DNA from 3 places in the Ectopseudomonas oleovorans genome. Region 1 is predicted to be linked to each of the others. Evidence: predicted binding sites of a transcription regulator. Region 1 holds the regulator's gene; each other region holds the start of a gene.
What was found. Region 1 encodes sigma-54, which starts transcription at its own class of promoters, with help from an activator protein. Its sites were predicted from a motif close to ANTGGCATNNANNTTGCTNT; they were not measured.

Region 1 (10,160 bases):
AGAGAATCGGGAGTGGTTATGAGTGAAGTAGAACGCATCGGGCCGCAGGCCTTGCCAGTGCTGCAAGAGCAGGTCGAGGCCATTCTCGCCGAAGCCAGGCGCCAGGGTGCCAGTGCCTGCGAGGTGACGGTATCGGCTGGTCAGGGTCTGTCCACCACGGTGCGCCAGGGCGAAGTGGAGACCGTCGAATTCAATCGCGACCAGGGTTTCGGCATCACCCTGTATGTGGGCCAGCGCAAGGGCTCGGCCAGCACCTCGGCCACCGGAAGCGAGGCCATTCGCGAGACCGTGGCGGCAGCCCTGGCGATTGCCAAACATACCAGCGAGGACGAGTGCGCCGGCCTGGCCGATGCCGCGCTGATGGCCCGTGAACTGCCTGAACTCGATCTCTATCACCCCTGGTCGATCACCCCTGAACAGGCGGTGGAGCAGGCGCTGGCCTGCGAGGCCGCGGCTTTCGCCGCTGACACGCGGATCAAGAACGCCGATGGCACCAGCCTCAATACCCACCAAGGCTGTCGCGTATACGGCAACAGCCACGGCTTCGTCGGCGGTTACGCCAGCACCCGCCATAGCCTGAGCTGCGTGATGATCGCCGAAGGAGAAGGGCAGATGCAGCGCGACTACTGGTATGACGTCAACCGTCAGGGTGAACTACTGGCTGATGCTAAGGGTATCGGCCAGCGGGCTGCCGAGCGTGCGGTCAGCCGCCTTGGTGCACGACCGGTACCGACCTGTGAGGTGCCGGTGCTGTTCGCTGCCGAGCTTGCCGGCGGGTTGTTCAGTCACCTGCTGGCGGCAATCTCGGGCGGCAATCTCTATCGTCACTCCTCTTTCCTCGAAGGCGCACTCGGCCAGCGTCTTTTTCCCGAGTGGCTGACTCTAGACGAGCGTCCGCACCTGCCGCGCGCACTGGGCAGCGCGGCTTTCGATGGTGATGGCCTGGCCACTTATGCCAAGCCGTTCGTGGAGAAGGGAGAGCTGGTGTCCTACGTACTTAGCACCTATTCCGGGCGCAAGCTGGGTTTGCCGAGCACTGCCAACTCAGGAGGTGTGCACAACCTGTTCATCACCCATGGCGATGAGGATCAGCAGGCGCTGATTCGGCGCATGGGGCGCGGTTTGCTGGTTACCGAGCTGATGGGCCAGGGGCTGAATCTGGTGACGGGGGATTACTCGCGCGGCGCGGCGGGCTTCTGGGTGGAGAACGGCGAGATCCAGTTCCCGGTGCAGGAGGTAACCATCGCCGGCAATCTGCGCGACATGTTCCGCCAGGTCGTTGCAGTCGGTTGTGACCTGGAGCGGCGTGGCAATATCTGCACCGGCTCGGTGCTGATCGAGAAGATGACCGTCGCCGGCAGTTGAAGTCGGCAGTAACGACAAGGCCACCCGTGGGTGGCCTTCGTTTTGGCTGGAGGTATTACTCGCCTTCGTCGAAGTAGTTCTCTATCAGGCCTACCAGGGCGGCCATCGCTTCTTCGTCCTGCTCGCCTTCGGTCAGCAGGTGCACATTGGTGCCCTTGCCGGCAGCCAGCATCATCACCGCCATGATGCTCTTGCCGTCTACCAGGCTGTCGGCGCTGCGGCCGATGCGCACTTGGCAGGGGTAGGTGCTCGCTACACCGACGAACTTCGCCGCGGCGCGGGCATGCAGACCAAGTTTGTTGATGATGGTGATTTCACGTGCTGGCATCGCGGCAGGATTCCTTAGCTGAGGTCGCGGTGACGCACCTGGACGTTCTTCAGCGAGTCTTTGAGTGCCTGGCTCAGGCGGTTGGCCAGGTACACCGAGCGGTGGTGACCACCGGTGCAGCCAATGGCGATGGTGACATAGGCGCGGTTGCTGGCGGCGAAGCGTGGCAGCCATTTTTCCAGATAGGCGAGGATGTCCTGATACATCTCCTCGACCTCCGGCTGCGCAGCCAGGTAGTCGATCACCGGTTGATCCAGGCCGGAGTAGTCGCGCAGTTCCGGCTTCCAGTAGGGATTGGGCAGGCAGCGTGCATCGAACACCAGATCGGCGTCCACCGGCATACCGCGCTTGAAGCCGAAGGACTCGACGAGAAAGGCGGTTCCGGTCTGTGTCTGGCCGAGCAGGCGCAGTTTGAGCGTATCGCGCAGCTGGTAGAGATTCAGGCGGGTGGTGTCGATCTTCAGATCGGCACGATCGGTGATCGGCGCCAACAGCAGACTTTCGTACGCAATGGCTTCGGCCAGCGAGCGGTTATCGTTGGTCAGCGGGTGGCGTCTGCGGGTTTCGGAAAAGCGCTTGAGCAGGGTTTCGTCTTCGGCGTCGAGATACAGCACATCGCAGCGGATATTACGTTTGCGTACTTCTTCGAGCAGCTCCGGAAAGCGCTTGAGCTGGCTCAGCAGGTTGCGTGCATCAATGGAAACGGCCACTTGCGGCAGCAGCATGTCGCTGTGCGGCAGGAAGCGCTCGGCGAGGTCCGGCAGCAGACCGGCCGGCAGGTTGTCGATGCAGTAGAAACCGTTGTCCTCAAGTACATCGAGGGCGGTGCTCTTGCCCGAGCCCGAGCGACCGCTGACGATGATCAGGCGCATGTTTATTGACCGTTCTGAATGTCCACGACGACCTGATAGAGATCTTCGCCGCTCTTGGCCTGGCGCAGACGTTCACGTACATCCTGGCGATCAAGCATGCTGGCGATCTGGCGCAGCAGGTCGAGGTGGGCATCGGTGGCCGCCTCCGGCACCAGCAGGACGAACAGCAGGTCGACCGGTGCGCCGTCGATGGCGTCGAAGTCGACTGCCGTCTCCAGGTGCAGGACTGCACTGATCGGGGCACTGCAGCCAGCCAGGCGGCAGTGGGGAATGGCGATGCCGTTGCCGAAGCCGGTGGAGCCGAGCTTCTCGCGGGCGATGAGGCTTTCGAAGACGTCCTGGGCATCCAGGTCGGGCAGGTCGCGCGCAACCAGATTGGCGATCTGTTCGAGCACGCGTTTCTTACTGCCGCCCGGCACGTTCACCAGGGAACGGCCGGGGGTCAGGATATTTTCAAGTCGGATCATGGATAGGGAATGTTAGCGGGCCGTGGCGCCTTGCAGACGCTCGAGCTGCTTTTCCTTGTGCTTGATGAGTTGACGGTCGAGTTTATCGGCCAACAGGTCGATGGCAGCGTACATATCCTGATGTTCGGCATTGGCGACGATTTCGCCGCCGGCGACATGCAGGGTGGCTTCGATCTTCTGCTTGAGTTTCTCGACCTCCATGGTCACCTGTACGTTGGTGATCTTGTCGAAGTGGCGTTCCAGTCGGCCGAGTTTCTCGCCGATGTAGTCACGCAGGGCGTCGGTCACATCCAGCTGATGTCCACTGATGTTGACTTGCATACCGCTTTCTCCTTGTTGCCTTGTGTAAGAGACGGGCCCTATTCGACCCGCCGCCGGAACACGTTGGCCTGAAGACCTTGTGCCTTCAGTCGATCTGGCCTACATCAGTCGCTTGCGCTCACTGGAGGGCGCTATACCGAGGGACTCGCGATACTTGGCGACCGTCCGACGGGCGACTTGGATGCCTTGTGCCTCCAGTAAACCAGCGATCTTGCTGTCGCTCAACGGCTTTTTCGCGTTTTCTGCTGCAACCAGTTTTTTGATGATCGCGCGGATCGCGGTGGACGAGCATTCGCCGCCTTCGGAGGTGCTGACGTGGCTGGAGAAGAAATATTTCAGCTCGTAAATGCCACGCGGGGTGTGCATGAATTTCTGCGTGGTAACGCGTGAAATCGTCGACTCGTGCATACCCACGGCTTCGGCGATGTCGTGCAGCACCAGAGGCTTCATCGCCTCGTCGCCGTAGTCGAGGAAGCCACGCTGGTGCTCAACGATCTGTGTGGCCACCTTCATCAGCGTTTCGTTGCGGCTCTGCAGGCTTTTGATGAACCAGCGGGCCTCCTGCAACTGGTTGCGCATGAAGGTGTTATCGGCGCTGGAGTCTGCGCGTTTGACGAAGCCGGCATACTGCGGGTTGACCCTCAGGCGCGGCATGGCTTCCTGGTTCAGCTCCACCAGCCAGCGTTCGTTATGCTTGCGCACGATAACGTCGGGCACGACGTATTCCGGTTCGCTGGACTCGATCTGCGAACCCGGACGCGGATTCAGGCGCTGGATCAGGTCGATGACCTGGCGCAGTTCGTCTTCCTTGAGCTTGGTGCGACGCATCAGCTGGGCGTAATCGCGGCTGCCGAGCAGCTCCAGATAGTCGCCGACCACGCGCTGGGTTTCGTTCAGCCAGGGGGTGTTGGCAGGCAACTGACGCAGTTGCAGCAGCAGACACTCGCGCAGGTCGCGGGCGCCGATACCGGCCGGTTCGAACTGCTGGATGCGGTGCAGCACCACTTCCACTTCGTCCAGTTCGACATCCAGCTCGGGGTCGAAGGATTCGGTCACTTCCTCGAGCGTTTCCTCGAGGTAACCGTCGTTATTGATGCAGTCGATCAGGGTGGCGGCGATCAGGCGGTCCTTGTCCGACATGGGGGCCAGATTCAGTTGCCAGAGCAGATGGCTGTGCAGGCTCTCGCCACTGGAAGTGCGGGTGGTGAAGTCCCACTCGTCATCGTCGTTGCTGGGCAGGCTGCTGGCGCTGGTCTGGTAGATGTCTTCCCAGGCGGTATCGACCGGCAGCTCGTTGGGGATGCGCTCGCCCCACTCGCCTTCTTCCAGGTTGTCCACCGTGGGGGTGGTTTCCTGGTAGCTGTCCTCCTTGTTCGGGTTCGGAGTGGCGCTTTCGGCGCCATCGGCCATTGGATCGCTGTTGTCGAAGTCGTCGCCGTCTTCCTGGCGCTCGAGCATGGGATTGGATTCCAGTGCCTCCTGTATTTCCTGTTGCAGGTCCAGGGTAGACAATTGGAGGAGGCGGATAGCCTGTTGCAGCTGCGGGGTCATCGTCAGCTGCTGGCCCATCTTGAGGACTAGCGATGGTTTCATTGCAGACCTTAATTTACTGGCGAGTTACGCCTTCCACATCAGGGCGCCGAAGCGCCGCCAGGAAGCAAATTATATGCCTGAATTTCTCGTTTTTGCCTAGGGGTTGCAATATTTCTGTAGCGAAATAGTGAGCGACCTACAGGTTGTGTGAAAGCGTAGCGAGCGAAGGTGAGGCAATACCGATGGCGGCCCCGCAAAAACAGGCGAGAAAGCGCAGTTTACGACTGTAAATGAGCATTTTGAGCCTGTTTTTAACGCAGCATCACCGAGTGCAGTAGTTTTCACGCAGCCTGCTACAGGCGGAATTCGTGGCCCAGGTAAACCTCTTTCACCGTCTGGTTGGCGAGGATGGTCTCGGCGTCACCTTCGGCGATCAGTTGCCCATCGTTGACGATGTAGGCGGTTTCGCAGATGTCCAGGGTTTCGCGCACGTTGTGATCGGTGATCAGGATGCCGATGCCCTTGGTCTTGAGGTGATGGATGATCTGCTTGATATCGCCGACGGAGATCGGGTCGACCCCGGCAAAGGGTTCGTCGAGCAGAATGAACTTGGGGTTGGTGGCCAGCGCGCGGGCAATCTCCACGCGGCGTCGCTCACCGCCGGACAGGCTCATGCCGAGGCTGTCGGCGATATGGTGGATATGGAATTCCTGCAGCAGGCTTTCCAGTTCCGCCTGGCGCCCGGCGCGGTCCAGGTCCTTGCGCGTTTCGAGGATGGCCATGATGTTGTCGGTCACCGACAGCTTGCGGAAGATCGAGGCTTCCTGCGGCAGGTAGCCGATGCCGGCGCGCGCGCGACCGTGCATGGGCTGATGACTGACGTCGAGGTCGTCGATAAGCACGCGGCCCTGGTCGGCGCGTACCAGGCCGACGATCATGTAGAAGCAGGTGGTCTTGCCGGCGCCGTTGGGGCCGAGCAGGCCAACGATCTGACCGCTTTCGATGCTCAGGCTGACGTCACGCACGACCTGGCGGCTCTTGTAGCTTTTCGCCAGGTGTTGGGCTTTGAGAATGGCCATTACTGCTGCTGATCCGCGGGTTTGTTCTTCGGTTGGATGACCATGTCGATACGCGGGCGCGGCGTGCTGATGTTGCCGCCTGTTGCGCGGCCGGCGTTGACGATCTGGCGGCGGGTGTCATAGACGATCTTCTCGCCTTCGAAGGTATTGCCTTCCTGAATCACCTTGGCCTGGTCGATCAGTACGATGCGCTCATTGCTGGCGAAGTACTGGATGGTCTTGCCGTAGGCCTTGACGATGTCCTTGTCCACGGCTGGCTTCTGCTCGTAGTACGCCAGATTGCCCACCGAGGTGAAGACGTCGATATCGCCGCTGGCGGTCTGGGTGATGGTGACGGTGTCACCCGTGATCTTCAGGGTGCCTTGAGTGATGATCACATCGCCGCGGTAGACGGCTACACCTTGTCGGTCATCCAGTTCTGCGCTGTCGGCCTGGATGCGAATCGGTTGATCACGATCCGATGGCAGTGCCCAGGCAGCCGCGCTTCCCAATGCGGCGCCGAGGCTGAGAATCAGGGGGAGGGTATTAACGAACCTCATGCTGGCCTCTTACGTTGGACTGCAGGAGCATCCTGCCGTCATTCAAGTACGCTTTCATTCCTTGTGCCGTGGTTACCCCGTTGGCCGCGACGATTCTAACGGCTTGCTCGGTCTGCGCATATTCCTTGTCAGGAATAACGGTCATGCGGCTGCTGGTGATGATGGTTGGACGGTTCTTGGCGTCGGTGCGGGCGATGCGCACGTCGTCGATCAGTTCTACCTCGACGCCGCCAGGCGAGACTTCGGCGCGCTGGCTGGTGACTTCCCAGGGCAGCTCGGTGCCGCGATAGAGCTCCAGCTTGGGGGCGTCGATCAGGGTGATGTCGGTGCTTTTGATGTGCTCGAGCTTGTCCGCGGTCATGCGGTAGTGCAGTTTGCCGTCATCCTGGAACTGCACGGTGCGCGCGCCCACTGCATAGAAGTCAACGACGTTGTTGTCGCTGGCCCGCTGGGCTTGGCGTGCGCTGTCCGGGGCAAGGTTCCAGTAGCCGAGTGCGGCCACGACGACTGCAATCAGAGCAAAGATCAGAGTGTTGAGGATTTTACGCGGCATGCTGTTCTCTACAGGTAGGCGGCCTGGGCCGCATCCAGTGTGCCCTGGGCACGCATGATCAGTTCGCAGAATTCCCGTGCCGCGCCGTCGCCGCCGCGCGCCTGGGTGACGCCATGGGCGTGCTGACGCACGAAGCTGGCGGCGCTGGCTACGGCCATGCCCAATCCGACCCGGCGAATCACCGGAAGGTCTGGTAGGTCGTCACCAAGATAGGCGACCTGTTCATAGCTTAGGCCGAGTTCGGCGAGCAGGCCGTCGAGTACCACGAGTTTGTCTTCACGACCCTGGAACAGGTGCTGGATACCCAGGTTATTGGCGCGGCGCTCGACCACCGGGGTTTTGCGCCCGCTGATGATGGCGGTGCGCACACCTGAGTTGATCAGCATTTTGATGCCGTGACCGTCGAGTGTGTTGAAGGTCTTGAACTCGCTGCCGTCTTCGAGAAAGTACAGGCGGCCGTCGGTCAACACACCATCGACGTCGAAGATCGCCAGTTTCACGGCGCGTGCGCGTTGCAGCAGTTCGTTCATCACATCACTCCCGCACGCAGCAGATCGCCGAGGTTGAACGCGCCGATCGGGCGATCATTGCCGTCGACTACCACCAGGGCGCTGATCTTGTTGTCTTCCATGATCTTCAGGGCTTCGGCGGCGAGCATCTCGGCGCGAATGGTCTTGCCGTGCGGCGTCATCACGTCGTCGATCCGGGCATCGCGTACATCGATGCCCTTGTCCAGTGCGCGGCGCAGGTCGCCATCGGTGAAGATCCCGGCCAGATGGCCATCAGCCTCCAGGACGGTGGTCATGCCCAGGCCCTTCTGGGTCATTTCCAGCAGGGCGTCACGCAGGCTGGTGCCGCGGGTGACTTGAGGCAGGCTCTCGCCGCTGTGCATCACGTTCTCTACCTTGAGCAGCAGGCGCCGGCCAAGGGCGCCGCCCGGATGGGAAAACGCGAAGTCTTCGGCGGTGAAGCCGCGCGCTTCCAGCAGGGCGATGGCCAGTGCGTCGCCCAGTACCAGGCTGGCGGTGGTCGAGGAGGTCGGCGCCAGGTTGAGTGGGCAGGCTTCCTGCGAGACGCGCGCATCGAGATTGACATCGGCGGCCTTGGCCAATGGAGAATCCGGGTTGCCGGTCATGCTGATCAGGCCGATGCCGAGGCGTTTGATCAGCGGCAGCAGGGTGATGATCTCGGCGGTCGAGCCCGAGTTCGACAGCGCCAGGACGATGTCGTCCTTGGTGATCATGCCCATGTCGCCATGGCTGGCTTCTGCCGGGTGGACGAAGAAAGAGGGGGTGCCGGTGCTGGCCAGGGTCGCAGCGATTTTGTTGCCGATATGCCCGGACTTGCCCATGCCGACTACTACCACGCGTCCCTTGCAACTGAGAATCAGCTCGCAGGCCTTGATGAAATCGGCATTGATGCGGGGCAATAGCTCCTGTACCGCTTCAAGTTCGAGGCGGATGGTGCGCTGCGCGGAATCAATCAGGTCACGGGTCTGGTTCATGCTGGGCAAGGCTGTCGGGCGAAAAAAGACGAGGATTATAACGGGAAAAGCTTGTCGTGCTCACCTTTGCCGTATGCAGGGCAGTGCCGAAGCTGTCGCAAGTCTGAACGCTGCGCCGTGGTGCTATTGGGCGAGATGTTCGGCAAATGCTATAGTTCGCGGCCATTTTGGCCCGATAGGGTCTGTTCCCGTTTCGCTCGCGGCTCGCGATGAAGCGGGAGCAGACCCTAACTGGCGCGTGTCCTCGCTTCTGGAGGCGGCGTCTGCCAGGAAGGCCTGATTTTCAAGGAGTTCAGATGAGCGCCGAGCACGAGTACGCGATCGAGTTGCAGGGCGTGAGCTTTCAGCGCGGCGCGCGGTCGATTTTCGACCAGGTCGATATCCGCATACCGCGCGGCAAGGTGACCGGCATCATGGGGCCGTCCGGCTGCGGCAAGACCACGCTGCTGCGTCTGATCGCTGCCGAGCTGCGTCCTTCGGCCGGTGATGTTCGTGTAGCGGGCGTCAGCCTGCCGAAGCTGTCGCGCGACGAGCTGTTCGACATGCGCAAGCAGATGGGCGTGCTGTTTCAGAGCGGTGCACTGTTCATCGACCTCGATGTGTTCGAGAACGTGGCCTTTCCCCTGCGTGTGCATACCCAACTGCCGGAAGAAATGATCCGCGACATCGTCCTGATGAAGTTGCAGGCCGTTGGCCTGCGCGGAGCGCTGGAGCTGATGCCGGACGAGTTGTCTGGCGGCATGAAGCGCCGTGTCGCGCTGGCCCGAGCCATTGCGCTCGATCCGCAGATTCTGCTGTATGACGAGCCTTTCGTCGGTCAGGACCCCATCGCCATGGGCGTCCTGGTGCGCCTGATCCGCCTGCTCAACGATGCGCTGGGGATCACCAGTGTGGTGGTTTCTCACGATCTTGCAGAAACCGCCAGTATCGCCGACTACATCTATGTCGTCGGTGATGCACAGGTGCTGGGGCAGGGCACACCGGCCGAGTTGATGGAGTCGGATAACCCGCGCATTCGCCAGTTCATGAAGGGCATTCCGGATGGGCCGGTGCCGTTTCATTTTCCGGCGCCGGACTACCGCGAAGATCTGTTGGGGAGAGGTTGATGCGCAGAATTTCACCGCTCGAACGGCTGCGCCTGTTCGGTCGTGCGGGTATCGATGTGGTCGCGACCCTGGGGCGCTCTGTCCTGTTTCTGGTCAACGCTCTGTTCGGGCGCAGCCGCGCCGGCAAGCCTTTTCAACTGTTGATCAAGCAATTGTTCGCGGTTGGCGTGATGTCGCTGGCGATCATCGTCGTGTCCGGCATTTTCATCGGTATGGTGTTGGCCCTGCAGGGCTACAACATTCTGGTCAGCTATGGCTCCGAGCAGGCTGTGGGGCAGATGGTCGCCCTGACCCTGCTGCGTGAACTTGGCCCGGTGGTGACCGCGCTGCTGTTCGCCGGTCGCGCCGGTTCCGCGTTGACCGCCGAAATCGGCAACATGAAGTCCACCGAGCAGCTCTCCAGTCTGGAGATGATCGGCGTCGACCCGCTCAAGTACATCGTCGCGCCGCGGCTGTGGGCCGGCTTCATCTCCATGCCGCTGCTGGCGATGAT
Region 2 (10,160 bases), on a different contig from region 1:
AACAGCCCCTGCTCGGCGGCGTAGGTGCCGCCGATGGGCAGGCCGAGGCGCAGCAGGGCACGCATCTCCGTGCGCTGTGGGCGGCCCAGGCCAAGGCGCAGCCCGTACTGGCGGTAAGGCGCGGCGATCAGGATGTACAGCGCCAGGGCCAGAGCCATGGCCGTGCTGACCAGCGCGGTGGTCATGCCGATGCCGCTCAGACCCAGATCGGGCAGGCCGAACCAGCCCTTGATCAGCGCATAGTTGATGATGAAGTTGGCGAGGGTGCCGACGATGCTGATGGCCATGACCGGCCCCGGATGGCCGATGGCACTGGTAAAGCCGCGCAAGGCCATGAAGCACAGGTAGCCAGGCAGCGCCAGCGACAGTGGATGGAGGAATGCCATGGCCTGACTCGCCGCATCGGGATGCTGACCCAGATAAGGCAGTAATGGCCCCAGGAAATTGAGGCACAGTGCGCTGCCGATGCCCAGCAGCAGTGCCAGCCACAGGCCGCTCTGCAGCAGGCGGGTGACGCCGCCGGGGTCACCCGCACCATGACGAATGGCGACCAGGCTGCCAACGGCGGCGATCACCCCGGTGCAGAAGATCGAGAAGATGAAATAGCAGGTGGCGCCCAGTGCGCCACCGGCCAGTTGCTGCGGGCCGAGCATGGCCATCATCAGCGTGTCGGTGAAGATCATCAGCGCATGGGCCAACTGTGCGGAGATCAGCGGGCCGGCCAGGCGCAGCAATGCCGCCAGCTCATGGCCAAGAGGATTTTTCATGATGAGTAAAACTTCGGCAGGGTAAGCATCCCCAGGCTGTCGGGGGATAGGTAATCGCCGCTATTCTGTGGCTCTTTTCGAGTGCTCACAAAAGGAAAATAGCCATGCATTGCATGATTAAAACTCATGGAAGCAAGGCATGAACCGCCGTCTGCCGCCGCTCTATGCGCTGCGCGCCTTCGAGGCCGCCGCGCGACATGCCTCGTTCACCCGTGCCGCCGAGGAACTGGCCATTACCCAGAGTGCGGTCAGCCGGCATATCCGCACGCTGGAGGAGCACTTCGACTGTCGCCTGTTCGAGCGTTGCGGGCGCAGCCTGCAGTTGAGCGAGCAGGGGCGTGCCCTGTTACCGGGCGTGAGTGACGGCTTCGACAGCCTGGCGCGGGCCTGTTCGGTGCTGCAGGCCGATGACGGCGTGTTGCGCCTGAAGGCGCCGACCACGCTGACCGTGCGCTGGCTATTGGCGCGTTTGTCGCACTATCGCCAGGTGCATGCCGATGCCGAGGTGCAGCTGACCAGTACCTGGATGGATGTGGACAAGGTGGATTTCCGGCAGGAGCCCTTCGATTGTGCGGTGCTGCTGTCTGATGGCCATTTCCCCGATGAATGGGAAAGCACCGAGCTGTTTGCCGAGTGGTTGATCCCGGTGTGCAGCGCCGCCGATGCTGCGGATGCACCTTGGACGCTCGAGCGCCTGCGTGCGGCGCAACAGCTGCACCCGACGCCGGATCGCCGCGACTGGCGGCGCTGGCTGCAGGCCATCGGGCTCAGCGATCAGGTGCCACTGAAAAGCGGACAGATGTTCGACATGCTCGAACTGGGCATCGTCGCAGCGGCGCGTGGTTATGGTGTGTCCATCGGCGACCTGTTGATGGTGGCCGAGGATGTGGCGCTCGGACGGCTCGGGCTGCCCTGGCCAACAGCCGTACTGAGTGGCGAGCGCTATTACCTGGTATGGCCGCGTGCGCATCGGGCGCAGGGACGCCTGCGGCGTTTGCGTGACTACCTGCTGGCAGAGGTCGCCGCGCTGGCGCTGCCCGAGGTTGAGCGCTTGTGCTGAGCGCATTCCGCATTGGCAACACAGGTTCACTGGCGGTGCTCGACGAGCACGGCAAGTGGCTGGTCAAGCCCGCGGGCACGGGCGCTCTGGAGACACTGCCGGCAGCCCTGAGTGAGCGGATTGTCCGTCCCGCTGAGGGCGGCTTCTGGACGGATGCCGGGCAGACTTTCTACAGCGTCGCCATGCCGTTCGCCGGTGGCCCCTGGACGGTGCTGGCAAGCATGCCGCGCGAGGAAATCCAGGCGGTGACCTGGCGTGTCGGTACTCAGTTGGCCATGGGCAGCGCGATTACCCTGTTGCTGGCGGTGATCGAGGTGGTCGCCGACGAGGTGCGCAACCTGGCCGGACGCACCCGTGAGGCAACCAACGAGATCTCGGCGATGATCGGCAGCATCCAGAGTGAAACCGGCAGCGCCATCGCCACCATGGAGCAGGGCCGGCAGCTCATGCAGGACGGTCTGGAGCGCAACGCCAAGGTGGCGTCAGCGCTGGCGCAGATCAGCGAGCAGAGCGATGCCGCCGGTGAGCAGTTCGCCGCCATCACCACCGCCACCAGCGAGCAGAACAGTACCGCGACCGTGCTCAGCGCCAACCTGCAGAGCATTGCCCAGGCCAATGGTGAGCAGCGGCAAGTGGTGGCCAACCTGGCCGACACTGCGCGCGAGCTGGATCATCTGGCTTCGCAACTGCGTCAGGAGGTCGAGCGCTTCCGTTGAGTCACCCTGCTGCGGGGCGATACTGCAGCGCTTCGGCCAGGTGGGCACGGCTGATGTGCTGTTCCTCTGCCAGGTCGGCCAGGGTTCGCGCGACCTTGAGCACGCGATGGGCCGCGCGCAGGGACAGACCCAGGCGTTCGCAAGCGCCCTCCAGCCACTGCCGGTCGGCATCGCCCAGGGCGCAATGCTGGCGCAGACCGGGCAAGTCGAGAAAGGCGTTGGCCACGCCCTGGCGCTGCAGTTGCCGGGCGCGGGCCTGCGCGACCTTGGCGGCGGCCTCAGCGGTGCTTTCGCCATCCTGCGGTGCAGCATTGAGGGCCGTTGTTTCGCGGGCTACCGTCAGGTGCAGATCGATGCGGTCGAGCAGTGGCCCCGACAGCTTGGCGCGGTAGCGCTGAATCTGCTCCGGCGTGCAGCGACAGCGGTTGCTTGGGTCACCCAGGTAGCCACACGGGCAGGGATTCATCGCCGCCACCAACTGAAAACGCGCCGGGAAACGCACCTTGTCGCGTGCCCGGGCAATCACGATATGACCGCTTTCCAGCGGTTCGCGCAGCACTTCCAGCACCTTGCGGTCGAATTCCGGCAACTCGTCGAGAAACAGCACGCCCATATGGGCCAGGGTAATTTCACCCGGTTGCGGGCGGCTGCCGCCGCCGACCAGTGCCGGCCCCGAGGCGCTATGGTGCGGGGTGCGAAAGGGGCGTTGCGGCCAGTGCTGCAGGGGCGCGTGGCTGGCCACCGAATGAATCGCCGCAACCTGCAGCGCCTCGCTTTCGTCCAACGGCGGCAGCAGCCCTGGCAGGCGGCTGGCCAGCAGCGTCTTGCCGGTACCGGGCGGGCCGCTGAGCAGCAGGTTATGCGAGCCGGCAGCCGCCACCAGCAAGGCGTGTTTGGCGGCCAACTGGCCCTGGACTTCGGCCAGATCCGGGTAGGGGCGGCTCTGCCTGAGCAGCCCCTGTGCGAGATAAGCGTCGAGCGGTGCGCTGCCGTTGAGGTGCGCGGCGATCTGCAACAGATGCTCGACGGCGATGACCTTCAGCCCCGAAGCGAGGCTGGCTTCTTCGGCATTGGCGTGCGGCACCATCAGGGTGCGTCCGGCTTCGCGCGCTGCCAAGGCGGCCGGTAATACGCCCTGTACCGGGCGTACCGCGCCGGACAGCGCCAATTCGCCCAGGCATTCGTATTCATCCAGTGACTGCGCCGGCACCTGGCCGCTGGCGGCGAGAATACCCAGGGCGATGGCCAGATCGAAGCGTCCGCCGTCTTTCGGCAGATCGGCAGGTGCCAGATTCAGGGTGATGCGCTTGCTCGGAAATTCGAACGCGGCATTGAGGATCGCACTGCGTACACGATCCTTGCTCTCCTTGACCGCCGTTTCCGGCAGGCCCACCAGGGTCAGGGATGGCAGGCCGTTGGCCAGGTGCGCTTCGACGGTGACGGCCGGGGCTTCGACGCCGACCTGGGCGCGGCTGTGGACGATGGCCAGGGACATGATCGCTCCTTGATCTGCAACTGTCCCGCCGGACTCAATCGGCGGGCGGGTTCAGCTTGTTTTCCAGCTCGACGACCTTGGCCTCCAGTGCCTCGAGGCGGGCACGGGTGCGGGCCAGGACCACCATCTGGCTGTCGAATTCGTCACGGCTGACCAGATCGAGCTTGCTGAAACCGCTCTGTAGCAGGGCTTTGAACTGTGCCTCCAGTTCGGCACGCGGCAGCGGGCTGTCGCCACTGAACAGGCGCGAGGCGTGAGTGCTGAGGGTGTCGAGCAGGGCTTTTGGCGGCAGCATGATCAGGTTCCGTAAACAAACGGTCGGCAGTGTAGCACGCAGCTGTCAGCGGGATGTTCAGGCGTGGTCTGCACGATTTTTGAGCATTGCGTGATATGTCGATGCACCAAATGTGTGCGGCGCGTCCGGTGTGAAGGGCCGGACAATGCCGCCCGAAACAGGTAAAGGCTTGATAGATGGCGCTTTTGCGTGAGCTGGCAAGCTTTCTGCTTAGACCCCTGCGACGCATGCACCGATGCAGTTCCGGTGCGGCAGGCGAAGCGGGGAGTGTTTCGTCGGGAGCGGTTGGTGGGTATCGATCACGCCAGGTTGGAGCGGTCGGTGCATTACAAAAGCCAGACACTGCGCTTAGACTTGGCCCGGGTTCGCAATTCCTGGGGCATGTCCACCTTTCACGGGAGAACGTTTCATGAAACTAGTCACTGCCATCATCAAGCCGTTCAAGCTGGACGACGTGCGCGAGTCACTGTCGGAGATCGGCGTGCAGGGCATTACCGTCACCGAGGTCAAGGGCTTCGGCCGTCAGAAAGGCCATACCGAGCTGTATCGCGGTGCCGAGTATGTGGTCGATTTTCTGCCCAAGGTGAAGATCGACGTGGCCATCGCTGACGATCAGCTCGATCGTGTGATTGAGGCCATCACCAAGGCTGCCAACACCGGCAAGATCGGTGACGGCAAGATTTTCGTAGTCAACCTGGAACAGGCGATCCGTATTCGTACCGGCGAAACCGATACCGACGCGATCTAAGCAAGCCTCCGAACCCCACGCCCCAGGAGTAAACCCATGACTCTGCGATCTTTCGCAGGGCTAGGAGCCCTTTTGCCCTCGAGTTCTGCCCGTGCGCCGTACTCGAAGGCGAATGCCGGAGCTGGCGATGCCCTCGCCGCTCTGCTGTGCCAGATCCTCTTCGGGTCTCGCGCTCGCCTAGTGATGGGAATGCCTGGTCGCCATACGGCGCAGGGGTTCCGGTGATCCAGAACGAGCGTGGCAACGACCTGTAAAGCATGCGGAACGCGTCCGGCGCCAACCTGGACGTTTCAACCGAACAGCGCGCAACGAAAGCGCCGGCAAGAGGTGAAAAATGGATAACACAGCATTGACTGCATTGCAGTACGGCTTCGATACCTTCTACTTTCTGATCTGTGGTGCCCTGGTGATGTGGATGGCAGCGGGTTTTGCCATGCTCGAATCCGGCCTGGTGCGCGCCAAGAACACCACCGAGATCCTGACCAAGAACATCGCTCTGTACGCCTTGGCGAGCGTGATGTATCTGGTGATTGGTTATCACATCATGTACTCCAGCCCGGAAGGCGGCATCTTCCCCAGTCTGGGCTTCCTGATTGGTGACGAGAACGCCGTCGATGCCGTGCTGGCTGGTGGCGACGATGCGCCATACTACGCGGCTCGCTCCGATTTCTTCTTCCAGATCGTGTTCGCTGCCACCTGCATGTCGGTGGTCTCCGGTGCCGTTGCCGAGCGCATGAAGCTGTGGGCCTTCCTGGCCTTCGCCGTGGTCATGACCGGTTTCATCTACCCGGTACAGGGCTTCTGGAAATGGGGTTCGGGCTTCCTCAACGAAGCAGGCTTCCTCGATTTCGCCGGTTCCGGCATCGTCCACATGGCAGGTGCCACCGCAGCGCTGGCTGGCGTGATCCTGCTCGGTGCGCGTAAAGGCAAGTACGGTGCCAATGGTCAGGTCAACGCCATTCCGGGTGCCAACCTGCCGATGGCGACCCTGGGTACCTTCATCCTGTGGATGGGCTGGTTCGGCTTCAACGGTGGCTCGCAGCTGAAGATGAGCACCATCGAAGACGCCAACGCCGTGGCCCAGGTGTTCGTCAACACCAACATGGCCGCAGCCGGTGGCTTGCTGGCTGCACTGGTCGTGGCGCGCATCCTGTTCGGCAAGGCCGACCTGACCATGGCGCTGAACGGTGCTCTGGCTGGCCTGGTTGCCATTACCGCTGAGCCGCTGACCCCGAGTGCGCTGCAAGCGACTCTGATCGGTGGCGTCGGTGGCGTACTGGTCGTGTTCTCTATCCTGGGCCTGGACAAGATCAAGATCGACGATCCGGTCGGTGCCATCTCGGTGCACGGCGTCGTAGGTATCTGGGGTCTGCTGGCTGTCTGCCTGACCAACCCGGACGCCAGCCTGGGGGCCCAGCTGCTGGGTATCGTCAGCATCTTCGCCTGGGTGTTCATCGCCAGCCTGATCGTGTGGAGCATCATCAAGGCGGTGATCGGCCTGCGCGTCAGCGAAGAAGAGGAATACGAGGGTGTGGACATCGCCGAATGCGGCATGGAAGCCTACCCGGAGTTCACCGGCAAGAAGTGAGTTTCGCCGGGAATGACAAGGGCGCCTTTAGGCGCCCTTTGTTTTTTCTGGCAGCACGCTAGAATGCGCGCGCTGGAGCCATCGAGAGTGAGAGCGGCATGTGGCAGCAACGCATCATCAGTCTGCGTCCGCGTGAGCGCGGTTTTCATCTGGTGACCGAAGAGGTGCTGGGCGCATTGCCGGAACTGGCGCAGGTGCGTGTCGGTCTGCTGCACCTGTGGCTGCAGCACACCTCGGCATCGCTGACGGTCAACGAGAACGCCGACCCTGCAGTGCGCCGGGATTTCGAGCGCTTCTTCAACCGTCTGGTGCCGCAGGGTGAGGCAGGCTACGAGCACGATGACGAAGGGCCGGACGATTTGCCGGCGCACTTCAAGGGCAGTCTGCTGGGCGTTCAGCTGCAGCTGCCGATACAGCAGGGACGGCTGGCGCTGGGCACCTGGCAGGGTATTTACCTGGGCGAGCATCGCGATCATGGCGGTGCTCGGCGAGTGGTGGCGACCCTGCAGGGCGAGGCTATTTGAATTTTTCCGGTGGTGCGGTGTTCACTGCGCGACTGGGCTATAACTAACCTGCTTTTCGCAAGTCATGAGGTTGAACATGAGCGACGAAGACCTGGAACAAGACGATCTGGAAGCGGCCGATGAGGACGACGGTGAGGAACTGGCTGCAGCCGATGACGGCGACAGTGGCGACGATGAAGGCGACGGCGAGGTCGTAGCCAGCAGCAAGAAGAGCAAGGCCAAGTCTGTCGAGGTCGACGAGCTGCCGAGCATCGAAGCCAAGCAGAAGGAGCGCGACGCCCTGGCCCGCGCCATGGAAGAGTTCCTCGCCCGTGGCGGCAAGGTGCAGGAGGTGGAGCCCAACGTGGTCGCCGACCCGCCCAAGAAGCCCGACAGCAAATACGGCAGCCGCCCCATCTGAGGACAGCTCGCTGCAAGGAACCCGCCCTTCGTGGCGGGTTTTTTGGTGCGCCCATCCCTGGCGGCAATCCTGAGCGGAGCAGCTCAACCGGCACGTCGGCAATTTTGTGGAGCCTGCTATCCAGGCCGTAGCCCATCAGATGAAATCCGGGGCATCTGCTGCGCTGAATGGTGGAAGATTCCGGGCGACAGAGAAATGCTGTTTGTGCCCCGAGGCTTCTACGACCAGCTGTCGAGCAGCACTGGCAGCTCGGCCAGGCTGGCGATCTGCGCATCCGGGGCCGTCTCGCCTTCCCAGCTGCGTCCTTGCGGGTTGAACCAGACCGCCCGCATGCCGGCCGCCTGGGCGCCGGCAATGTCGTCGCTGGGATGGTCGCCGATATGCACGGCACGCTCGGCGGCTACGCCGCCGGCGCGGCTGAGTGCTTCACGGAAGGGTTTCGGGTCGGGTTTGCCGATGCCCAACTCCTCGGCGCACAGGGCAAAGCGGAAGTATTCCGATAGGCCCAGGCGGCGTACATCGGCATTGCCGTTGGTGATCACGCCGAGCATGAAACGCTCGGCCAGGGCTTCCAGCGTCGGGTGCACCTCGGTGAACAGCTCGACCTGATGGCGCGCGCTGAGAAACACCTGAAACCCGGCTTCGGCCAGCGTCTGCGCCTCGCCGTTTGGGTAGCCGGCATCTTCCAGGGCGTGAAACAGAATGCGTCGACGCAGCTCGCTCAAACGATGCTTGAGCATCGGCTCGGCGTCGAGCAGACGGCTGCGGACCGCCCACAGATGCTCGACCGGCACCGCGCCCAGGCGCGGCGCATGCAGGGCCAGCCAATTGCGCAGGGCGGCTTCGGCATCCTGCATCACCGGAGTGACGTCCCACAGGGTGTCGTCGAGGTCGAAGGTGATCAGTTTAATGCTCATTCGGAGCCGCCTTTGCGCTTGGCACGTGGATGGGTCTGGTCGTAGACACTGGCCAGGTGTTGGAAGTCCAGGTGGGTGTAGATCTGCGTGGTGGCGATATCGGCATGACCGAGCAGCTCCTGTACCGCGCGTAGATCCTGTGAGGATTCCAGCATATGACTGGCGAAGCTGTGGCGCAGCATGTGTGGATGCAGGTGCTGGCCCAGCTCGCGCACGCCGGCCTGGCGCACGCGCAGTTGCACAGCGCGTGGTCCCAGGCGTCGGCCCTGCTGGCTGATGAACACGGCACCATCGTTGGGGTTGGCCAGCTTGCGCAGTGGCAGCCAGTGTTCCAGTGCCTGTCGCGCCATGCTGCCGACTGGCAGTTCGCGCACCTTGTTGCCCTTGCCGCGCACGCGTACCAGACCGGCGGGCAGGTCCAGGCCGTCTAGATCGAGTCCGACCAGTTCGGACAGGCGCAGGCCCGAGGAATAGAACAGCTCGAGCATGGCCTGATCGCGGCGGGCGATGAAGTCGTCCTCCACCGCGCCGTCGAGCAGTTGCGCGCTGCGGTCGGCGTCCAAGGTGCGGGGAAGGCGGCGCTCGCGTTTTGGCGGGCTCAGGCCGGTCGCCGGATCGTGACGGCACAGGCCTTCACGCAACAGATATTGATAGAGGCCGCGGGTGGCCGAGAGCAGGCGCGCCAGGCTGCGGCTTGCCAGGCCCTGCTGATGCAGGCGGGCGACCAGACGGCGCAGATTACGGGTGTCCAGCTCGCTCCAGTCGTTCAGGCCTTCGGCTTCGCAAAAGGCCTGCAGCTTGGCCAGATCACGGCGATAACCGTCGAGGGTATGCACCGACACCTGGCGCTCGCGGCGCAGGTGTTCGAGGTAGGCGTCGAGATGGGTTTCAAGTGTCACGTGCCGGGCTCCGAGCGGGCCGAAGGTGGATGAGCCTCGTCATCCACCCTACACGACCTAGCGTACCGAGCGCAGCGGCGTGGCGAAACTCGGCAGTACGCGGGCCAGTACTTCGGCGATATAACTGAGGAACAAGGTGCCGAGCGAACTCTTGTAGTGCTGCGGGTCGGCGCTGCCGATGGCGAGAATGCCATGCAGGCCCTGATGGTTGAGGCTGACCACGGCGGCGGAGCCGACTTGCGGCGCGTCTTCCTTGCCGAAGAGAAACTCCAGCTCATGCGGGCGCAATACGCCGCAGATGGTCTTGCCGCCGCTGAGCAGGCCGCCGACCTGTTGATGTGCCTCGGCCGAGCTGACCGAGCGACCGACCGGCAGCTTGTTGTCGCTGAACAGGATCAGGCCAACGAAGGGCACCTGGAATTCATGGCGCAGGCTGTCTTCGACCACGCCGACCACTTCCTCGAGGCTGCCGGCATCGAGCAGGTCCAGCACCAGGCGGCGGGTCTTGTCGAACAGGCGGTCGTTGTCGCGCGCCACGTCCATCAACTGGCCAAGGCGGTGGCGCATCTCGATGTTGCGCTCGCGCAGCAGCTTGACCTGGCGTTCTACCAGCGACACGGCGTTGCCGGACTGGTGCGGAATACGCAGCTCGGGGATCAGTTCTTCATGGTCGATGAAGAACTCCGGGTGCAGGCGCAGATAGGCCGCGACCGTTTCCGAATCGAGCGGTTTGGGCGAATCCTGCTGGTCG
Region 3 (10,160 bases), on a different contig from region 1:
GCACTGACAGGGTAAAGTTTCGTCAATTTTAATTGACGACTGTTCGTGGCGTTGCATAGCGCCGATAATCGCGGATCTGCTTGAAAATAGGGTTCGGCTATTTATTTGTGCGAATTCATATGTTAAGAAAAACGCACAAATTACCCGCCCGCGTGTTCACCACAGGAAACCTCATGTCACTGCGTATTTGCATCCTAGAAACTGACATTCTCCGCCCTGAACTGGTCGATCAGTACCAGGGTTATGGCCGCATGTTCGAGCAGTTGTTCGCTCAGCAGCCGGTGGCGGCGGAGTTCAGTGTCTACAACGTGGTGGAGGGGCACTATCCGCCCGATAGTGAGCAATTCGATGCTTATCTGGTGACTGGCAGCAAGGCTGACTCCTTCGGCAGCGATCCCTGGATTCAGACCCTCAAGGAGTATCTGCTCGAGCGCTACAAGCGCGGCGACAAGCTGCTGGGCATCTGTTTTGGTCACCAGCTGCTGGCCTTGCTGCTCGGTGGGAAAGCCGAGCGCGCGGAGCAGGGCTGGGGCGTAGGGGTGCACAGCTATCGCCTGGAGAACAAACCCGAGTGGATGAGCCCGTCGCTGGACGAACTGCAGTTGCTGATCAGCCACCAGGACCAAGTCACTCGCCTGCCGGAAAAGGCCACGCTGCTGGCTTCCAGCGACTTCTGCCCGATCGGTGCCTACCACATCGAAGATCAGGTGTTGTGCTTCCAGGGACACCCGGAATTCGTTCACGACTACTCGCGGGCATTGCTCGATCTGCGCCAGCAGCATCTCGGTGAGCAGGTCTATCAGCAGGGCGTGGATAGCCTCAAGCATTCGCAGCAGGGCAGTGCAGTGGCTGAGTGGATGATGCGCTTTGTTGCTCAAGGCAAGCAAGCCAAGGCCTGAGTCTGATATCGAGACATGAAAAAGCCCGGTCATCCGGGCTTTTTCATGTCTGCTGAGTGAGCACGAAGTATGGCGAGAGCCGTTCGCTTCTGTTCGGTGGCGGGCTGCTGCGCTGCCGCTTGAGGCTTTCGGCCAGGTCCAGGTGATGAGCCAGTTTGTGGCTGCATTCGATGTTGCGCGCCACGGCGCCAGCCGAGCCTTTGCCGATGCCACTGAGGGCCAGCAAGGTGGTCAGCAGCGACAGGCTGGCGAGCACCAGCAGGCGGGTGCGGTGATTTTTGATCATGGCCGTTCACTCAACCTTGCGAGCGCGCGCCGAGCAGGGCGGGCAAATGAGTGATCAGGCTCTGCAGCGGGCCTGGTTGTTCTATGGTTGGAGTGCTTGGCTGGACGGCGGCGTAACTCACGACCAGCACCGTCGAGGTGCTGATCAGGTACAGGCCGATGGCAGCGAGAGCGCCGTTGCGGGCGGCTTGAGAGAGGCGGGACATGTTCTGTGCTCCAGGTCAGGAGTGGGTGTGGGCACAGAATCGTCGAAGTCATTTCGATTGAATAATGGATGCTCTGCAGAGTAACTATCGATGGATTTGATAGCAGGCGCGAGTTGCCTGCTCGCTCCGGCATCCCGCGTTATACCTCACGCGGACGCCAGTTCCTTGTCCATGCTGCTGATACATTCGCTCATGGCCTGCTGACAACGCTCCATCAGCGCGGGCATGTCGTCCAGGCTCAGGCCGGCAGTAGGCAGCGAGCGAATCAGGATGCGGCCGCTGTTCCAGCGATTCAGGCGCATGACTTTGCTGTAGTTGCTCACGCACACCGGGATGATCGGAACACCGGCCGTGATCGCCATTTGAAACGCGCCTTTCTTGAACGGCAGCAGGCCTCGGCCAAGGTTGCGCGTGCCTTCCGGGAAGACCCAGATCGAAGTGCCGCGATTGCGCAGGGTTTCGGTGGTGGTCAGCATTGCGCGCTTGGCGGCTACGGCATTGCTGCGATCGATCAGCACGTTACCGGCCAGCCAGTAGAGCTGACCGAAGAATGGCACCCACTTGAGGCTCTTCTTGCCGATGCTCACGGTGCGTTCCGGTACCACGCGGCCAAGCACGTAGAGGTCGAAGTTGGACTGGTGGTTGGCGATGATCACGCAGGAGCGCTGGTGTTCTAAAAGCGGGCGTACGTCAGTCTTCAGCTTCAGGCGCAGCAGGCATAGGGCGGGCAGCGAATAAAGACGTGCGCAGAGGCGGCTGTTGTCGGGGTTGAACGGGCGGCACAGGCCGAGCAGCAGGCCGAGCAGGCCGGCCAGGATGAAATGCACGCCCATCAGCAGCATGCGCAAGACGTAGAGCATTGGGGAGAACCGTCAGGGAAGGGGCGCGCAGTGTACGGGCGCTCACTCTGTCGGGCAATTGCTCGAAACTATCGCTTGGCGTGCGTAACGTCCTGAATTGTCGCAGAACTTGTCGGTTTCCATGCCCACGTAGAAAGGGCGCCTCACGGCGCCCTTCAATGCTTACTCGGTCTCTGCCTTGGCCGGCTTGCCTGGCAGCAACCCGTCGGCGCGGAACATCGCCTTGATGCCGCGCAGCGCCTGACGGCTGCGGTCCTGGTTCTCGATCAGGGCGAAGCGCACATGGTCGTCGCCATAGTCGCCAAAACCCAATCCAGGCGAGACGCAGACCTTGGCTTCGGCCAGCAGTTTCTTGGCGAACTCCAGCGAGCCCAGGTGCGCGTAGGCGTCGGGAATCTTGGCCCAGATGTACATGGAAGCCTTGGGCTTTTCCACCATCCAGCCGATCTCGTGCAGGCCCTTGACCAGCAGGTTACGCCGCTGACGATACTGTTCGGCGATATCGCGCACGCACTGCTGGTCGCCTTCCAGTGCAGCGATGGCCGCCACCTGCAGCGGGGTGAAGGTGCCATAGTCGTGGTAGCTCTTGATCCGTGCCAGGGCGCTGACCAGTTCGGGGTTGCCGACCATGAAGCCGATCCGCCAGCCGGCCATGTTGTAGCTCTTGGACAGGGTGAAAAACTCCACCGCGATGTCCTTGGCGCCGGGTACCTGCATGATCGAAGGCGCCTTCCAGCCGTCATAAACGATGTCGGCGTAGGCCAGGTCGTGAATCACCAGTACGTCGTACTGCTTGGCCAGGGTTACCACGCGCTCGAAGAAGTCCAGCTCCACGCACTGTGCGGTGGGGTTGGAGGGGAAGCCGAGAATCATCATCTTCGGCTTGGGAATCGATTCGCGAATGGCGCGTTCCAGCTCGGCGAAGAAATCCACGCCCGGCACCAGCGGCACGGAACGCACCTGGGCGCCAGCGATCACCGCGCCGTAGATATGGATCGGGTAACTGGGGTTGGGTACCAGCACCGTGTCGCCATGGTCCAGGGTGGCGAGCATCAGGTGCGCCAGGCCTTCCTTGGAGCCGATGGTGACGATGGCTTCGCTTTCCGGGTCGATCTCCACCTCGTAGCGATCCTTGTACCAGCGCGAGATGGCGCGGCGCAGGCGCGGAATACCGCGGGAAGTGGAGTAACCGTGGGTATCTTCACGCTGGGCGACCTGCACCAGCTTCTCGACGATGTGCGGCGGAGTCGCACCGTCGGGGTTGCCCATGGAGAAGTCGATGATGTCCTCGCCGCGACGGCGTGCAGCCATCTTCAGTTCGGCGGTGATGTTGAAGACGTAGGGGGGCAGACGATCGATGCGCGCAAAGCGGCGCTTGGCGTTATCAGCCATGATTTCCTCGAAGTACGTAAGCGCCCGGAACCGTCCGAGCGACGTTGGCCACTGCTGCAGCCTGCGGCGAAGATACGCGCGCCGCCGTCTCGCTGTCCAGCACAGCCAGCGAGCGGCGTAGCGCAACAGTCAACCGCCGAGCATGTCGTGCATGGCGATGATCTGTTCGGCCACCTGAATCAGCTTCTGCTGGCGACTCATGGCCTGCCGGCGCATCAGCGTATAGGCCTCTTCCTCGTTGCAGCTCTTCATCTTCATCAGCAGGCCCTTGGCCTGTTCGACGCGCTTGCGCTCGGCCAGTTGGGCATCGCGTGCCTGGAGCTGGGCACGCAATGCCTGATCGCTCTCGAAGCGGGCCATGGCGACGTCGAGGATGGGTTGCAGGCGCTGGGCATGGATGCCTTCGACAATGTAGGCGCTGACGCCACTCTGGATCGCCTGGCGCATCACGCTGGGGTTGTGTTCGTCGGTGAACATGACGATTGGACGCGGTTGGTCACGGCTGACCAGTACCACCTGTTCCATCACGTCGCGGCCAGGGGACTCGGTGTCGATCAGGATAACGTCAGGGCGTACCGCCTCGACCCGTTCAGGCAGGTCGATGGTCAGGCCGGATTCGTCGATGACCTCGAATCCGGCCTCGATCAGCGCGCACTTGAGGCGGCCGACCTTCTTCGGGGTGTCGTTGATCAGAAGGATACGCAGCATCGATGGTTCTCCCGGCGGTTACAGGGCGACAGCCGGGCTGTCGGCCAGGGCATGGAGGCGGAAGCTGCGCGCGTACGCGGCAGGGGCGCTGCCGTCCCAGCTGGTGCCGTCCTGCAGGATGGAGCTGCGCATCTCGCCCGGCACGGCAATTCCCAACGCCGTAGCGGCTTCGCGGTACAGGGCCAGTTGCTGCACCTGGCGGGCCACGCCCAGGTAGTCGGGGTCTTTGCGTAGCAGGCCCCAACGGCGGAATTGGGTCATGAACCACATGGCATCGGACAGGTAGGGCTGGTTGACCAGGCCACCGGCATGAAAGCGCAGCGGATGCTCGTCCTGCCAGGCGTGGCCGAGGCCGTCCTGATACTGGCCGAGAAAGCGTGGGGTGATCGCCGAGACCGGCGCATTGACGTATTCGCTGCCGCTGAGCAGCAGGGCGGTGCTGCGCTTGTTTTCCTCGTTGTCATCGATGAAGCGTGCGGCGTCGAGCACCGCCATGATCAGCGCACGGGCGGTATTGGGGTTCTGTGCGGCGAAGGCGCGGGTGCAGCCCAGCACCTTTTCTGGGTGATCCGGCCAGATTGCCTGGATGGTGGTGACGGTACAGCCGAGTTGTTCATCGACGGCCTTGGCGGTCCAGGGTTCGCCGACGCAGAAGCCGTCGATGCGCTTGGCCTCCAGGTGTTCGATCATCTGCGGCGGTGGCACCACCACGCTGTCCACGTCGCGCAGCGGATGGATGCCCTGGCTGGCCAGCCAGTAGTAAAGCCACATGGCATGGGTGCCGGTGGGGAAGGTCTGAGCGAAGGTCAGTCGCGCTCTGTTTTGGTGCACATGCTGGTGCAGTGCTTCACCGCTGGTCACGCCGGCGCTTTGCAGCGTGTGCGACAGGTTGATGCTCTGGCCGTTCTGGTTCAGCCCCATGAGCACCGCCATGTCGGTTGCCGCGGCGCCACCGAGGCCGAGCTGCACGCCGTAGATCAAACCGTACAGGCTGTGGGCGGCGTCCAGCTCGCCGCTGAGCAGGCGGTCGCGCAGGCCGGCCCAGGAGGCCTGGCGCTGCAGTTTGAGGCTCAGCCCATATTTTTCGGCAAAGCCCTGGGTGGCCGCGACTATCACCGAGGCGGAATCGCTCAGGGCCATGAAACCGATGTTCAGCACGCTCTTTTCCGGTGCATCGCTGCCGCCGACCCAGGCCAGGGCGTCGCCGCGAGGGATATGCTGTTCGCTCATGTCACTTCCTTCATCCACGCATTAGGTTCCGAGCCGCCAGCTGAGGTTTGCAGAACTGTGCGGGTGGCCCACAAAAAAGGCGTCGTACCGATCACCGCCGTAAAGGGTCGAGTTCGGAGACGACGCCGTTGTCGTTCGGGCCTTGTCCGTCGTCGGAGAGGCTCACTGCACGTAGAGAAAGCAAGGCATATGCCAGTGCGCAGAGTATGCACTGTTGGATGAGGCGTTCAGCGTCCCGAGTAGTGGTGGCGTTTCGGTTCGGGTAGCTGAATGCTGACAAAAGCCAGCAACGACAACGCCGCACTTGCTGAGCAATATGCGGCGTGTGGGTTCAGGCACGGCTGGGTAGTGCATGAGGTGCGGCAGAGCCGGGCATCGCTCTGCGATGTCCGGCGACCTTCTCAGTCTTCCATGGCGCCCATGGCAGTGGTGTTGAAGCCGCCGTCGACGTACATGATCTCGCCGCTGATGCCCGAAGCCAGGTCGGAGCAGAGGAAGGCGCCGGCATTGCCGACTTCCTCGATGGTCACGTTACGGCGCAGCGGAGTCTGCTTCTCGTTGGCGGCCAGCATCTTGCGGAAGCTGGCGATGCCGCTGGCAGCCAGGGTGCGAATCGGGCCGGCAGAGATGGCGTTGACGCGAGTGCCTTCCGGGCCGAGGCTGCCGGCCAGGTAGCGTACGCCGGCTTCCAGACTGGCCTTGGCCATGCCCATGACGTTGTAGTTGGGCATGGTGCGCTCGGCGCCCAGGTAGGAGAGGGTGAGCAGGCTGCCGTTGCGGCCTTTCATCATTTCGCGACCGGCCTTGGCCAGAGCAACGAAACTGTAGGCGCTGATGTCGTGGGCGATCTTAAAGCCTTCACGGGTGGTGACGTCGGTGAAGTCGCCATTGAGCTGGTCGCCCGGGGCGAAGCCGACCGAGTGGACGATGCAGTCCAGGCCGTCCCACTTCTTGCTCAGTGCTTCGAACACCGCGGCGATTTCCTCGTCGCTGGCTACATCGCAAGGGAAGCACAGGTCGGCGCTGGAGCCCCAGCCGGCAGCGAAGTCTTCCACGCGGCCCTTGAGCTTCTCGTTCTGGTAGGTGAAGGCCAGCTCGGCACCTTCGCGGTGCATGGCGGCGGCGATACCCGAGGCGATGGACAGTTTGCTGGCAACGCCAACGATGAGTACGCGCTTACCGGTTAGAAAACCCATTGTGCTATTCCTCTTCCTGTTTCAAGGATCAGTGAGCCGTTGCCGGGGCCAGAAAAGCGGCTTCCAGCAACTGCTGCGTATAAGGGTGTTGCGGTGCACTGAAGATCGACTCGGCAGACCCCTGTTCGACCACCTGGCCCTGCTTGACCACCATCAACTGGTGGCTCAGCGCTCTGACTACCGCCAGGTCATGGCTGATAAACAGATAGGTCAGGTTGTACTTGGCCTGCAAGCCGCGCAACAACTCCACCACCTGACGCTGCACCGTACGGTCGAGCGCCGAAGTGGGCTCGTCCAGCAGGATCAGCGCCGGTTTCAACACCAGTGCCCGGGCAATGGCAATCCGCTGCCGTTGCCCGCCAGAAAACTCGTGGGGGTAGCGATGCCGCGTCTGCGGGTCCAGCCCTACCTCCAAAAGCGCGTCGATGATCGCCTGTTCCTGCTCCGCCTCGTTCCCCATGCCATGAATGCGCAGACCTTCACCGACGATCTGGCTCACCGACATGCGCGGGCTCAGGCTGCCGAAGGGGTCCTGAAACACCACCTGCATCTGCCTGCGCAGCGGGCGTACTTCCTGCTGGCTCAGGCCCTGCAACTGCTGGCCCTGAAAACGGATATCACCGCGACTGGCGAGCAGCCGCAGAATGGCCATGCCCAGTGTGGACTTGCCGGAACCACTCTCGCCGACGATGCCCAGGGTATGGCCCTGGGGCAGGCTGAAGTTGATGCCGTCCACCGCTTTGACATGATCCACCGTCCGGCGCAGCAGCCCCTTTTTGATCGGGAACCACACACGCAGGTCGTCCACTTCCAGCAACGGCTGGCCCGCAGGATTGGCCGCAGGGTCGCCGCTGGGCTCGGCGCCGAGCAGTTCCTGGGTATAGGGATGCTGCGGAGCCTGGAACAATTCTTCACACGACGCCTGTTCGACGATGCGACCGCGCTGCATGACACATACGCGGTGGGCAATTCTACGAACCAGGTTGAGGTCGTGGCTGATCAACAGCAGCGACATGCCCAGGCGTGCCTGCAGATCCTTGAGCAATTCGAGGATTTTCAGCTGTACGGTGACGTCCAGAGCGGTGGTCGGCTCGTCGGCGATCAGCAGCTGTGGTTCATTGGCCAGGGCCATGGCGATCATCACACGCTGCCGTTGGCCGCCGGAGAGTTCGTGCGGGTAGGCCTTGAGGCGTTTCTTCGGTTCGGGAATACCGACCAGTTCCAGCAGCTCCAGGGTGCGCGCGCTGGCGGCCTTGCCGCGCAGGCCCTTATGCAGAGCGAGCACTTCGTTGATCTGCTTCTCGATACTGTGCAGCGGGTTGAGCGAGGTCATGGGCTCCTGGAAGACCATGGCGATGCGGTTGCCGCGGATGCCGCGCAGGCGGCCTTCGCTGAGCTTGAGCAGGTCTTCGCCGGCGTACTCGATGCTGCCGTGCGGGTGGCGCGCGAGCGGGTAGGGCAAGAGGCGCAGGATCGAGTGCGCCGTGACCGACTTGCCCGAGCCGCTCTCGCCAACCAGGGCCAGGGTCTCGCCCTGGCGGATGTCGAAGCTGACGCCTTCGACCACGCGCTGGCACTGCTCGCCCGTGACGAACTCGACGGCCAGGTCGCGCACTTGCAACAGGGTTTCGTTCTGGCTCATGTCATTTCCTCGGGTCGAAGGCATCGCGGGCGGCTTCGCCGATGAATACCAGCAGGCTCAGCATGATCGCCAATACGGCGAAGGCGCTGATGCCCAGCCAGGGCGCCTGCAGGTTGCTCTTGCCCTGGGCGACCAGTTCACCGAGCGAGGGTGCGCCGGGTGGCAGGCCGAAGCCGAGGAAGTCCAGCGCAGTGAGGGTGCCAATGGCGCCGGTGAGGATGAAGGGCATGAAGGTCATGGTCGAGACCATGGCGTTGGGCAGGATGTGGCGGAACATGATGGCGCCATTGCTCATTCCTAGGGCACGGGCGGCGCGTACGTACTCGAGGTTGCGCCCGCGCAGGAACTCGGCGCGTACCACGTCCACCAGGCTCATCCAGGAGAACAGCAGCATGATGCCCAGCAGCCACCAGAAGTTCGGCTGCACGAAGCTGGCGAGGATGATCAGCAGGTAGAGCACCGGCAGGCCCGACCAGATTTCCAGGAAGCGCTGGCCAAGCAGGTCGACCCAGCCGCCGTAGAAGCCCTGTAGCGCGCCGGCGATCACGCCGATTACCGAGCTGGCCAGGGTCAGGATCAGGGCGAACAGCACCGAGATGCGAAAGCCGTAGATCACCCGTGCCAGCACGTCACGGCCCTGATCGTCGGTGCCCAGCCAGTTCTGCGCCGAGGGCGGGGCGGGGGCGGGCACCTCCAGGTCGTAGTTGATGCTCGAATAGCTGAAGGGGATCGGCGGCCAGAGCATCCAGCCGTCCTTTGCCGCGATCAGTTCCTGGATGTAGGGGCTCTTGTAGTTGGCCTGCAGCGGGAATTCGCCGCCGAACACGGTCTCCGGGTAGCGCTTGAGCACCGGGAAGTACCACTGGCCGTCGTAGCGCACCGCCAGCGGCTTGTCGTTGGCGATCAGCTCGGCGCCCAGGCTCAGGCCGAACAGCACGAGGAACAGCCACAGCGACCACCAGCCGCGCTTGTGCGCCTTGAAACGGTCGAAGCGGCGTCGATTGAGAGGGGAGAGTTTCATACTCAACCCTCCCGGCTTTCGAAGTCGATACGCGGATCGACCAGGGTGTAGGTGATGTCACCGATCAATTTCACGATCAGCCCCAGCAAGGTGAAGATGAACAGGGTGCCGAACACCACCGGATAGTCGCGGTTGATCGCCGCCTCGAAGCTCATCAGGCCGAGGCCGTCGAGCGAGAAGATCACCTCGATCAGCAGGGAGCCGGTGAAGAAGATGCCGATGAAGGCGGCGGGGAAGCCCGCGATGATCAGCAGCATGGCGTTACGGAATACGTGGCCGTAGAGCACGCGATGGTTGGTCAGGCCCTTGGCGCGGGCGGTCACCACGTACTGTTTGTTGATCTCGTCGAGAAAACTGTTCTTGGTCAGCAGGGTCAGGGTGGCGAAGTTACCGATGACCAGGGCGGTAACTGGCAGCACCAGGTGCCAGAGGTAGTCGAGGATCTTGCCGCCGAGGCTGAGCTGCTCGAAGTTGTTCGAGGTCAGCCCGCGTAGCGGGAACCAGTCCCAGTAGCTGCCACCAGCGAACAGCACGATCAGCAGGATGGCGAAGAGGAAGGCCGGGATGGCGTAGCCGACGATGATCGCCGAGCTGGTCCAGACGTCGAAGGCGCTGCCGTGGCGCGTGGCCTTGGCGATGCCCAGCGGGATGGAGACCAGATACATGATCAGCGTGCTCCACAGGCCAAGCGAGATCGATACAGGCATCTTCTCGATGATCA

Region 2: glnK (P-II family nitrogen regulator) is a predicted target of sigma-54. The motif match lies at 4,527-4,546, and genes of this name have one in related genera.
Region 3: N5J71_RS11100 (CmpA/NrtA family ABC transporter substrate-binding protein) is a predicted target of sigma-54. The motif match lies at 5,758-5,777, and genes of this name have one in related genera.

What each region holds. Positions count from the first base shown of each region.
Region 1 is NZ_JAOCLK010000004.1:52,436-62,595, reverse strand. It holds gene pmbA (metalloprotease PmbA) at 19-1,365, shown strand; gene N5J71_RS03445 (HPr family phosphocarrier protein) at 1,421-1,693, opposite strand; gene rapZ (RNase adapter RapZ) at 1,708-2,565, opposite strand; gene ptsN (PTS IIA-like nitrogen regulatory protein PtsN) at 2,568-3,032, opposite strand; gene hpf (ribosome hibernation-promoting factor, HPF/YfiA family) at 3,045-3,353, opposite strand; gene N5J71_RS03425 (RNA polymerase factor sigma-54) at 3,453-4,946, opposite strand; gene lptB (LPS export ABC transporter ATP-binding protein) at 5,240-5,965, opposite strand; gene lptA (lipopolysaccharide transport periplasmic protein LptA) at 5,965-6,504, opposite strand; gene lptC (LPS export ABC transporter periplasmic protein LptC) at 6,491-7,057, opposite strand; gene N5J71_RS03405 (KdsC family phosphatase) at 7,066-7,587, opposite strand; gene N5J71_RS03400 (KpsF/GutQ family sugar-phosphate isomerase) at 7,587-8,561, opposite strand; gene N5J71_RS03395 (ATP-binding cassette domain-containing protein) at 8,858-9,667, shown strand; gene mlaE (lipid asymmetry maintenance ABC transporter permease subunit MlaE) at 9,667-10,160, shown strand, end outside.
Region 2 is NZ_JAOCLK010000015.1:90,704-100,863, reverse strand. It holds partial or broken gene N5J71_RS10390 (NorM family multidrug efflux MATE transporter) at 1-767, opposite strand, end outside; gene N5J71_RS10385 (LysR substrate-binding domain-containing protein) at 907-1,827, shown strand; partial or broken gene N5J71_RS10380 (methyl-accepting chemotaxis protein) at 1,824-2,543, shown strand; gene N5J71_RS10375 (YifB family Mg chelatase-like AAA ATPase) at 2,545-4,038, opposite strand; gene N5J71_RS10370 (accessory factor UbiK family protein) at 4,073-4,333, opposite strand; gene glnK (P-II family nitrogen regulator) at 4,743-5,081, shown strand; gene N5J71_RS10360 (ammonium transporter) at 5,416-6,669, shown strand; gene N5J71_RS10355 (secondary thiamine-phosphate synthase enzyme YjbQ) at 6,768-7,193, shown strand; gene sutA (dormancy-specific transcriptional regulator SutA) at 7,270-7,593, shown strand; gene N5J71_RS10345 (HAD family hydrolase) at 7,812-8,510, opposite strand; gene xerC (tyrosine recombinase XerC) at 8,507-9,409, opposite strand; gene N5J71_RS10335 (DUF484 family protein) at 9,467-10,160, opposite strand, start outside.
Region 3 is NZ_JAOCLK010000017.1:52,886-63,045, reverse strand. It holds gene N5J71_RS11130 (amidotransferase) at 174-899, shown strand; gene N5J71_RS11125 (hypothetical protein) at 943-1,185, opposite strand; gene N5J71_RS11120 (hypothetical protein) at 1,196-1,390, opposite strand; gene N5J71_RS11115 (1-acylglycerol-3-phosphate O-acyltransferase) at 1,537-2,250, opposite strand; gene alaC (alanine transaminase) at 2,413-3,642, opposite strand; gene N5J71_RS11105 (ANTAR domain-containing response regulator) at 3,772-4,350, opposite strand; gene N5J71_RS11100 (CmpA/NrtA family ABC transporter substrate-binding protein) at 4,369-5,580, opposite strand; gene fabI (enoyl-ACP reductase FabI) at 5,982-6,776, opposite strand; gene N5J71_RS11090 (ABC transporter ATP-binding protein) at 6,805-8,418, opposite strand; gene N5J71_RS11085 (ABC transporter permease) at 8,420-9,439, opposite strand; gene N5J71_RS11080 (microcin C ABC transporter permease YejB) at 9,442-10,160, opposite strand, start outside.